DNA from 3 places in the Flavonifractor sp. An9 genome. Region 2 is predicted to be linked to each of the others. Evidence: predicted binding sites of a transcription regulator. Region 2 holds the regulator's gene; each other region holds the start of a gene.
What was found. Region 2 encodes HrcA, which represses chaperone genes, less so after heat shock. Its sites were predicted from a motif close to TGTTAGCACTCNNNNNNNNNGAGTGCTAACA; they were not measured.

Region 1 (3,276 bases), on a different contig from region 2:
AGCACTCGCCCTGGAAGTTCTCACGCAGGCCCTGGATGATCTCCTCGGGAGCGCCCTTGGCCACGCCTACCACGTGCTCAGAAGCCCAGGTCTTATCGCCGCCCTGGAGCACGAACTTCTCCTTGGGAGCCTTGCAGATGGGGCAGAAATCAGGGGCGGAATCCCCTTCGTGAACATAACCGCAAACAGAGCAGACCCACTTTTTCATGTGATTTTCCTCCTAATTTGTCATTCATTTTATTTCATTTCGGGTTAGCCGGAAGTGCTAATCAGTAATGATTATCATTTCTGATATTAAGATAGCACAACTTAACTCTGCCGTCAAGTGTTTTTTTCAAATTCAAAAAACTTTTTTACTTCCTCTTACTTTCCATATTTCCGTCGATAACGGCGGTGTCCCAAGACCAGGATTAACACCCCTGCCGCTACCAGGATTCCGCCCAGTACGATCTGAGTAATGATAGGACCATACATAAAAGACATCACACGGTCCATACTACTATTATAAAGATCAAGATCCATTCTCTTATCCCCCTATGACAGGAATCCGGGTAACTTCATAAACTCACACAAGCCGCTCACCGCAGAAAGCTGCAGCACTCCCCGGATCAGTAAATACGCGCCCACCGCCAGCGGCAAAATCCCCAGCAGATACCATCTGGGTTCTCTCTTCTCAGGCGCAGCCTCTGTGGGCGGCCCCGGATTTGGCATCTCTCCCAGCAGCAGCTGGTCCGTGGTAATCCCAAACAACCTGGCCAGTGCCACAATCTTATCCAGTTCCGGCTGGGCAGCGTCACCTTCCCACTTGCTCACCGCCTGGCGGGACACTCCCAGCAGTTCGGCCAGTCTCTCCTGAGATAAGCCTGCTCGCTTGCGGTAATTCAGAATCCGCTCTCCCAAGGTCATTCTTTCTCGCCATCCTTTCTTCCGGCCTTACCGGACAGGTTCAGCCTATCAAACCATCCGGTTTTTCGCCATAAAGTTTGGCTTGAACTTCCGCAACCGCTGGTTGCCAAAGGGCTTTTCAAGCGAAATCATCATACCATAGCCGGCAGAACAGATTCAAGGGCTCCTTGGTAAAGATCCCGTATGTCAAAAAAACGGGCGCGCTGCAATATGCAGCGCGCCCGTTTTTAATACTTGCTTATTCGATGGCAATGGTGTGGTTCACAGGCAGCTGCTGAACCATCTTGGGCAGGGTAATCTTCAGAATGCCATCCTCAAACTTAGCGGAGACATCCTTGGCTTCCACATGATCGCCCACATAGAAGCTGCGGCTGCACTGGCCCGCATAGCGCTCACGGCGCAGATAGCGACCGTTCTTTTCCTCCTCGTCCTTGTCCAGGCCCTTGGCGGCGCTGATAGTCAGGCAGCCATCCTTCAGTTCCAGCTGGACCTCATCCTTCTTGAAGCCGGGCAGATCCACATCCAGCTCATAGGTATTCTCAGTCTCCCGCACATCGGTCTTCATCAGATTCTTGCCGTGCTTACCATAGAGCGGGTTGTGATCGGAAAAAACCGACATCCGGTCAAAGGGGTCCTGGAAAAACTCATCAAACAAATTCTCACCAAAAATGCTAGGTAACATAAGTCATACCTCCATTCGTCTTCTGCGGCTCGTAGCTGGGGAGTGGGACCTCTCGGTGGCGAGCTTTTGTTACCTGCTTTGTTTTCTTGTAACCGTACCTCGGTCCGATTCCCTTTCGGTCCTCTTTCCTAAGCACAGTCTTATTATAACACCAGAATTAGCACTGTCAATAGGAGAGTGCTAATGTTCACACAATCACTCAATATTGTTCACAATTTATACGATTTTTTCCGCAAAAAAGCCGGAACCCGTTGCGGTGCAACGGGTCCCGGCTTTTTCAAAAAATCAGCTGTTGGCAATCGCCTGGGCTGCGGCACGAATCACAGCCACACAGGCGTCGATACCGATGCGGCTGTTGACGCACAAATCGTATTCCCGGCTCTGTCCCCAGCGGCCGGTGGCAAAATAGTTATAATAGGAGGCCCTGGCTTTATCCTGCCGGATCACATAGCTCTCCAGATTGTTCTCCTGTACACCGTACTCCTCCCGGGCGCGACGGATTCGCTGATCCAGAGGCGCATTGACAAACACCTTCAGGCAGCGGGGCTGATCCCGGAGAATATAGTCGGCACAGCGGCCTACAATGACGCAGGACTCTCTGGCAGCAGCCTCCTTAATGACCTTGGCCTGAGCGATAAACACCTGGTCGGGTACCGACGGCGTCTGTACGCTGGTATAGAGATCATAGAGAAAACTGTTGGTGGGGCGCTGATGCTCGGCGTTGCGGATAAAGTGCTCGGAAAAGCCGGTCTTTTTGGCCACATCGGAGATCAGCTGCTTGTCGTAGAACGTGATGCCCATCTCCTCGGACAACTGCTTGGCAATGAGCCGTCCGCCGGAGCCATATTCACGGCCGATGGTGATGACGATATGCTTCATAAGGACACCTCCTATCCTGATTTTAGTATAATGCTTTTTCCACCTTCCGTCAAAGAGTTTTTCATACCTTATATTTATTATCCTATGTTAACACGCAAAATTTATTACGGCTTTCGATTGACTTTCCGTCGAACTTGAGTATAATAATTGCCATCTGGACCCTGCGCCCAGATGATCTTTTCCCGCCTCAATGGGAACTAAAAAAGAGAGTACAAAGAGAAAGGAGTGTCCATATGTTTATCTTGGGTATCATTCTGATCATCGCCGGTATCGGCTGCGCCGGTTACGGTTTTATGCAGAACAACAGCCTGGAGGCCCAGTTCACCAGCATCATGAGCAGCGGTACCGCTAACCCCGGCACCATGTTCATCGTCATCGGCGTGATCCTGCTGGTGGTCGGCATCATCCTGTGCGTGGTCGGCAAAAAGAAGAACTAAGGTATTACATATGCCACGGGCGGTCGCCAATGCGACCGCCCGTTCCTCTTTGCAACCTGGCAGTCAAACTGGTGCACTTCCTACCGGTCGGATCGGGTGTTTTTCGTCAAATATGCAATTCTTCTTTTTTCTCTTGCATTTCATGGCGCTATGAATTATAATAACTTCAACACAGCAAAGTGTTCCTCTGAACAGCTGAACACAATCAAATTTCGGTCGGTCCCCCTAGGGCCGCCAAGCAAAGGGGTTTGGCATTATGGCATTTACGATCACCAATTCTTACCTTCAGAACGTGTACGAAGGCGTCTGCAAGAAGAACGCCCATGAGCCCGAGTTCCTCCAGGCTGTAGGCGAGGTTATGGAATCCCTCCA
Region 2 (3,276 bases):
TTGTAGTTGGAGCCCATCTCACGCTTGATGGAAGCGATGGTGCGGTCGGGGTTGGTGATAGCCTGGCGCTTGGCCACCTGGCCCACCATGCGCTCGCCGTCCTTGGAGAAGGCCACGACAGAGGGGGTGGTGCGGTTGCCTTCCGCGTTGGCGATAACGACGGCCTCGCCGCCTTCCATAACAGCAACACAAGAGTTGGTCGTACCGAGGTCGATACCGATGATCTTAGACATAATCAATTCCTCCAATATATCGTAAATTGTTTTTTAACATGAATTAGTTGGCCACCTTGACCATGGAGAACCGGATCACCTTTTCTTCGGTGCGGAAACCGGCCTGGAACACCTCTACGATGGTGTTCTCTCCGGCGTTCTCGTCCTCCACGTGCATGACGGCGTTGTGCAGGTTGGGGTCGAAGGTCTCGCCCAGGGCGGGGATCTCCTGAATGCCCAGCTTGGAGAGGACCTCCTTCAGCTGGGTCATGGTCATCTCCACGCCCTTCTTATAGGCCTCGTCAGCGGTGTCCTGCTTGAGGGCCCGCTCCAGGTTATCGTACACCGGCAGGAAGGCGGCGGCGGTCTCTGCCTTGGAATCGGCCCAGGCCGACTCCTTTTCCTTCTGGCTGCGGCGGCGGTAGTTGTCGTACTCGGCGGCCAGCCGAAGGAACTTGTCCTCCTGATCGGTGAGGTTCTGCTTCAGAGCCTCCAGCTCCTCCAGCAGGGGATTGGGGGCTTCCTCCGCAGCCTCGGGGGCGGCGGCCTGTGCGGTCTGCTCCTCAGGGGTGACCTCTTCGGGCTGTTTCTCTTTCTTACTCATGGGATGCACTCATCTCCTATTTAAGATCGTCGCTGCCGCCCGGCAGCTCGCCCTGCCCGAACAGCCGGGTCAGTCCCTCGGCCAGATAGGAAAGGCGGGCGGTGATTTTGGCATAATCCATACGGGTGGGTCCCACCACACCGATGACACCCCGCATCCCGTCGCCAATGTCGTAGCTGGCCACCACCACGCTGGTATCCTTCAACGCGTCGGCCACATTTTCCGGGCCGATGAGGATCTTCATGGCGGCGTCCTTGGGAACGGGGAAGCGGGCGGGATCGGCGTCCTCGGAGAGGTAGCTCAGCAGAGGCTGGGCCCGCTCCAAAGAGCGGTACTCAGGCAGCTCCAGCAGATGGGCGATGCCCGAGGTGTGGACGGTGCGCTGCTCCAGGCTCTCCAGCACCTCCATCGCGAAGGAGACAACCAGGGAGATGAGCCCGTAGGCCTCTCCGGCGGCGTGCTGGGCCACCCGCATCAGCTCCGGCGTGATCTCATCCAGAGGCAGGCCGGTAAAGGTGGCGTTGAGCAGGGTGTTGAGCATCTGCAGCTGAGCCTCCGTCAAATCGGAGGGCAGCCGGATCAGCCGGTTGCGCACCACATTGGTGTCGGTCATTACCACGATGATAAAGGCGTTGTGCTCCACCATCAGAAGGTCAAACCGGCGGATCGTCACCCGGCTCATGCCGGAGGACAGAGCAAAGGCGGGGTAGTTGGTCAACTGAGACACCACCCGGCCGGCCTGGTCCAGCACCCGGTCCAGCTCCTGCATCTTCAGGCGCAGGGCCTGGTTGATGCGCTCGGTCTCCTGAAGGGAGAGCTTGTGCTCCTCCATCAGTTCGTTGACGTAGAACCGATACCCCTTGGGAGAGGGGATGCGTCCGGCGGAGGTATGGGGCTTTTCCAGCAGTCCCAGAGATTCCAGATCCGCCATCTCGTTTCGGATGGTGGCGGAAGAGATCTCCATGCCGATGGAAGAGGCAATGGCCTTGGAACCCACCGGCTCCGCCGACTGGATGTAACTTTCGATGATGGCGCGCAGGATTCGTTTTTTGCGTTCGGTTAAATCCATAGCGGCCACCTCACTTTTGATTTAGCACTCATACTACCTGAGTGCTAAAGATAATGTAGCACCGTCCGGGAAAAAAGTCAATAGGCAGGGTTGTAAATTAAATGTGAACGAAGAAAAGATAGCAGACAGACCTTCAGAATGCAAATCAGAGCGGTTGACGCGGCGGCGGTTCAATGGTATTCTATCCAATAAGGAACAATACTTGCAAACAGGAGGGGTGTCTCTGTGGACGGAACGGTGCCCGTGGAGATCATTGACTACGAGGAGCGCTACAAACAGGATCTGGAGGACATCTCTCTGCCCTGGCTGCTGGAGTATGACCTGCTGGAGCCGGTAGACCTGGAGATGCTGGCCGATCCGCACCGCTTTATCGCCGGGGGCGGCCGTGTGCTGCTGGCCCGCTGCGGCCGGGAGATTGTGGGCATGGTCATGCTGGAGCTTCAGGGCGACGGTGTGTGCGAGGCACTGAAGTTCGGCGTCAAAGAGGAGTACCGGGAGCGGGGCATTGGCACCGCCCTGATGGAGGCGGTGATCCAGGCCGCCCGGGACGCGGGACAAAAGACCATCGTGATCACCTCCAACCACAAGCTGAAGGCTGCCCTGCGGATCTATGAGAAGCTGGGATTTGAATACGTCACGTATTCTGACAAGTGGTTTCAACTGTCCGATATTAGAATGGAACGGGAATTATAAAAAAAGGACGCGCCGCAGGCGCGTCCTTTTTGATTCAGTCGGCAAATTCATACACCGCTCCGGCGGTGAGGTGGTGAAGCCTGTCGCCCAGTTCCTCCTCCAGCAGGGCGTAGGCGGGATCTCCGGTGCAGTGGCCGGTATAGATGTCCTGTACCTTTAAATCATCCCGCAGGGCGGCGGCGATGGATCGTACCTTCTCCGGGGTAGGGCCCAGGGTGGGAACACCCTCCTTGCCCATCAGGTGAAAGCCGCCCAATACCGCCCGAATGGGTTTTTGAGGGAACTGCTCGGAGAGCTGGGTGAGAATCTTCACCACTCCAGCGTGGCAGCAGGAGTTGAGGACCACCAGACCTTCGGAGGTCTCAGCCACCAGGGACTGCTCATGCTTCACCTGGTCGGGGATCAGGTGGAGGCCCTCGGCCAGATCCCGGGGTCCCTCCGCCAGGTCAAAGCGCTTCTCGTGCCGGCAGAACATCCCCATGTTGACACCGATGTACTCCTTCTCCGCCCAGATCTCCGGGTCGGTGATCCGGGGCCGGGCGTAGACGGCGGCGGAGGGATTGACGGCGAAGAAGGCGTTGAAGCCGTCGGCGTGGTCATAGTGCCCGTGGGACAGAGCGGCCTTGTCCACCTTTGAAAGGTCTACCCCCAGCCTGGCGGCGTTGTACACCACCGCGCCGCACTCTCCGGCATCCAGC
Region 3 (3,276 bases), on a different contig from region 2:
ACATTTAATCCCAATGTCCTTGCCGCATGAGTTGGAGCAGATTGAAAGAGAGAGAGGAGGGTGCCTGTGCGGCACCTGTTCGTGATGAACCCCCATGCGGGGAAGTTTGACCGCAGCCAGGAGATGCTGGAGAAGATACGCCACATTATGGCTGGCCGCCGGTCGGAGTGGTCGGCGGTGCGGACGGAGGGAAGCGGCCACGCCACCCGTTTGGTGCAGGAGGCCGCCCAACAGGGAGACCCGCTGCGGGTATATGCCTGCGGCGGAGATGGTACCCTCAATGAGGTGGTCAACGGAGCCGCGGGACAGGCCCATGTGGCGGTGACCCACTGCCCCATGGGTTCGGGCAATGACTTTCTGCGCATATTCGGCCAGGATGCAGCCCGGTTCTGGCAGCTGGAGCAGCTGCTGGATGGGCCGCAGACCGCCATGGACTTAATCGAATGCAACGGGCGATACTCCCTGAATGTGTGTTCGGTGGGCTTTGACGCCCGCATTGGGTTTGGGGCCGCCGATTTTAAAAAGCTGCCCCTGGTCAGCGGCACGGCGGCCTATCAGATGTCCGCCCTGCGCACCATCATCCGGGGGATTCACCTGCCCTATCAGGTGTCAATCGATGGCGAACCTATGCCCGGCGACCGGTTCACCCTGTTGTGCGCCTGCAATGGCCGGTACTACGGCGGCGGTTTCAATCCAAGTCCCACGGCTATGCCCGACGACGGGATGCTGGACTTCATTGTAATCCCGGCAGTGTCCCGTTTTACGGTCCTGGCACTGATCAAAAAATTTGCCCGGGGGGAGATCGGGGACATCCCGCAGGCCATTCTGCGCCGGGGCCGGACTATGAATGTGCGGTGCGACCGGCTCACCGCGGTCAATGTGGACGGCGAACTGGTGGAGGGGACCGACCTGTCCATCCGCCTGTCCGATCAGAAGGTGCAGTTTTTCTATCCCGCCGGGGCCACATGGCAGGGGGCGCGAGCTTGTAAAGAGAAAGCGTGTATGGTAAAATAGAGATGTACAAATATAGGCCTATCCGTTCAAAAGGAGGATATTATGTACAGAATCGTCAAGTGGACCATGATTATTTTGAGCGCCCTCTATCTTCCCTGCGTCCTTCTGGTCCCATTTTTGACTGCCCTGCGTACGAGTCTGCTGGCGTGGCTGCTCTATGCGGTTTTTGTGGCGGTCACTGTCTTTGTGTGCGCCATCAACAGCAAAGCCTGCCGCACGGTGGGTCAGGGCATGGACCTGGACGAAAAGAATAAGGAGATCAGGATTACCCAGGAATTGGAGCGTTCCAAGCATTACTGGAGTCAGATGTGAGAGTGTGGATTAGCACTCCTGCTGTGAGTTTGTGAACAAAACTTGAATTTTTCCAAAACCGACCCCCTTTTTTCAAAAAAGGGGGTTGATTTTTTGTGCGGAGAGAGGTATTATCATACACGTGGTTAGCACTCGCGCAAAATGAGTGCTAACATATTGGATTGGTTAATAAGAAAATGAATCATATAAGGAGGAACCCATTATGAAACTCAAGCCTCTCGCCGACCGTGTGGTCATCAAGCTGGTCGAGGCCGAAGAAAAGACCAAGAGCGGCATCATCCTGACTGGTTCTGCCAAGGAGAAGCCCGAAGTGGCTCAGGTCATCGAGGTGGGCCCCGGCGGCCTGGTGGACGGCAAGGAAGTCACCATGACCGTGAAGGTGGGCGACAAGGTCATCACCAGCAAATATGCCGGTACTGAGGTGAAGATCGACGGCGAGGAGTACACCATCGTTCGTCAGTCCGATATCCTGGCTATCGTGGAGTAAAGAACGTCCAGGGGGGATTGCATCCCCCCTAGATACGAAACCGCCGCGCCGCAGGCGGCACAGCGGTTTCGATACCCCCCTCGCCTTTGTACACAAAGGCGGTTGCCCGCCGGTGGCGGAGCAAGCATAGGTGTCCTGCGCAGGCGCGTGTCCTGCTCCGGACAAATTTTGATTTTAATTCCGCTCAGGCGGAATTTGCATGGAGGTAATTCATTATGGCTAAGATCATTTGCTACGGTGAGGAAGCCCGTCACGCTCTGGAGCGCGGCGTCAATCAGCTGGCCGATACCGTTAAGATCACCATGGGCCCCAAGGGCCGCAACGTGGTGCTGGACAAGAAGTTCGGTGCTCCCCTGATCACCAACGACGGCGTGACCATCGCTAAGGAGATCGAGCTGGACGATCCTTTTGAGAACATGGGCGCTCAGCTGGTGAAGGAAGTTTCCACCAAGACCAACGACGTGGCTGGCGACGGTACCACCACCGCCACCCTGCTGGCCCAGGCCATCATCCGTGAGGGCCTGAAGAACCTGGCTGCCGGTGCCAATCCCATGGTCATGAAGAAGGGCATTGCCAAGGCTACCGCCACCGCCGTGGAGGCCATCAAGGCCAACTCCAAGAAGGTCAACGGCTCCGACGATATCGCCCGCGTGGGCACCGTGTCCTCCGGCGACGAGACCGTGGGCAAGCTGATTGCTGAGGCCATGGAGAAGGTTTCCAACGACGGCGTTATCACCGTTGAGGAGTCCAAGACCGCTGAGACCTACAGCGAGGTCGTGGAAGGTATGCAGTTCGACCGCGGCTATATCACCCCCTATATGGTCACCGACACCGAGAAGATGGAGGCCGTTCTGGACGATGCCCTCATCCTCATCACCGATAAGAAGATCTCCAACATCCAGGAGCTGCTGCCCATCCTGGAGCAGGTGGTGCAGTCCGGCAAGAAGCTGCTGGTCATCGCCGAGGACGTGGAGGGCGAGGCTCTGTCCACCCTCATCGTCAACAAGCTGCGCGGCACCCTGAACGTGGTGTGCGTCAAGGCCCCCGGCTTCGGCGACCGCCGCAAGGAGATGCTGGAGGATATCGCCGTTCTGACTGGCGGTACCGTCATCACTGCCGACATGGGCTATGAGCTGAAGGAAGCCACCATGGATATGCTGGGCAAGGCCCGCCAGGTGAAGGTCTCCAAGGAGAACACCATCATCGTGGACGGCGCTGGCAGCTCCGAGGCCATCAAGAACCGCACCAACCAGATCCGCAGCCAGATCGAGACCACCACTTCCGACTATGACCGCGAGAAGCTCCAGGAGCGTCTGGCCAAGATGGCCGGCGGCGTGGCCATCATCCGCGTGGGCGCTGCCACCGAGGTGGAGATGAAGGAGAAGAAGCTCCGCATCGAGGACGCTCTGAACGCCACCCGCGCCGCTGTTGAGGAAGGCATTGTGGCCGGCGGCGGCACCGCC

Region 1: a site for HrcA is predicted at 1,744-1,774, ahead of B5G40_RS09300 (Hsp20/alpha crystallin family protein). Genes of this name have one in related genera too.
Region 3: a site for HrcA is predicted at 1,450-1,480, ahead of B5G40_RS07620 (co-chaperone GroES). Genes of this name have one in related genera too.

Annotation. Positions count from the first base shown of each region.
Region 1 covers NZ_NFHC01000012.1:46,119-49,394, reverse strand. Annotated here, with positions in the region: gene B5G40_RS09310 (NADH peroxidase) at 1-208, opposite strand, end outside; gene B5G40_RS09305 (helix-turn-helix domain-containing protein) at 535-906, opposite strand; gene B5G40_RS09300 (Hsp20/alpha crystallin family protein) at 1,145-1,588, opposite strand; gene B5G40_RS09295 (AAA family ATPase) at 1,874-2,467, opposite strand; gene B5G40_RS09290 (DUF3185 family protein) at 2,701-2,904, shown strand; gene gdhA (NADP-specific glutamate dehydrogenase) at 3,161-3,276, shown strand, end outside.
Region 2 covers NZ_NFHC01000003.1:30,071-33,346, reverse strand. Annotated here, with positions in the region: gene dnaK (molecular chaperone DnaK) at 1-233, opposite strand, end outside; gene grpE (nucleotide exchange factor GrpE) at 277-816, opposite strand; gene hrcA (heat-inducible transcriptional repressor HrcA) at 833-1,885, opposite strand; gene B5G40_RS03215 (GNAT family N-acetyltransferase) at 2,111-2,578, shown strand; gene B5G40_RS03210 (MBL fold metallo-hydrolase) at 2,613-3,276, opposite strand, start outside.
Region 3 covers NZ_NFHC01000009.1:19,880-23,155, forward strand. Annotated here, with positions in the region: gene B5G40_RS07605 (WG repeat-containing protein) at 1-30, shown strand, start outside; gene B5G40_RS07610 (diacylglycerol/lipid kinase family protein) at 67-1,014, shown strand; gene B5G40_RS07615 (hypothetical protein) at 1,057-1,326, shown strand; gene B5G40_RS07620 (co-chaperone GroES) at 1,529-1,813, shown strand; gene groL (chaperonin GroEL) at 2,029-3,276, shown strand, end outside.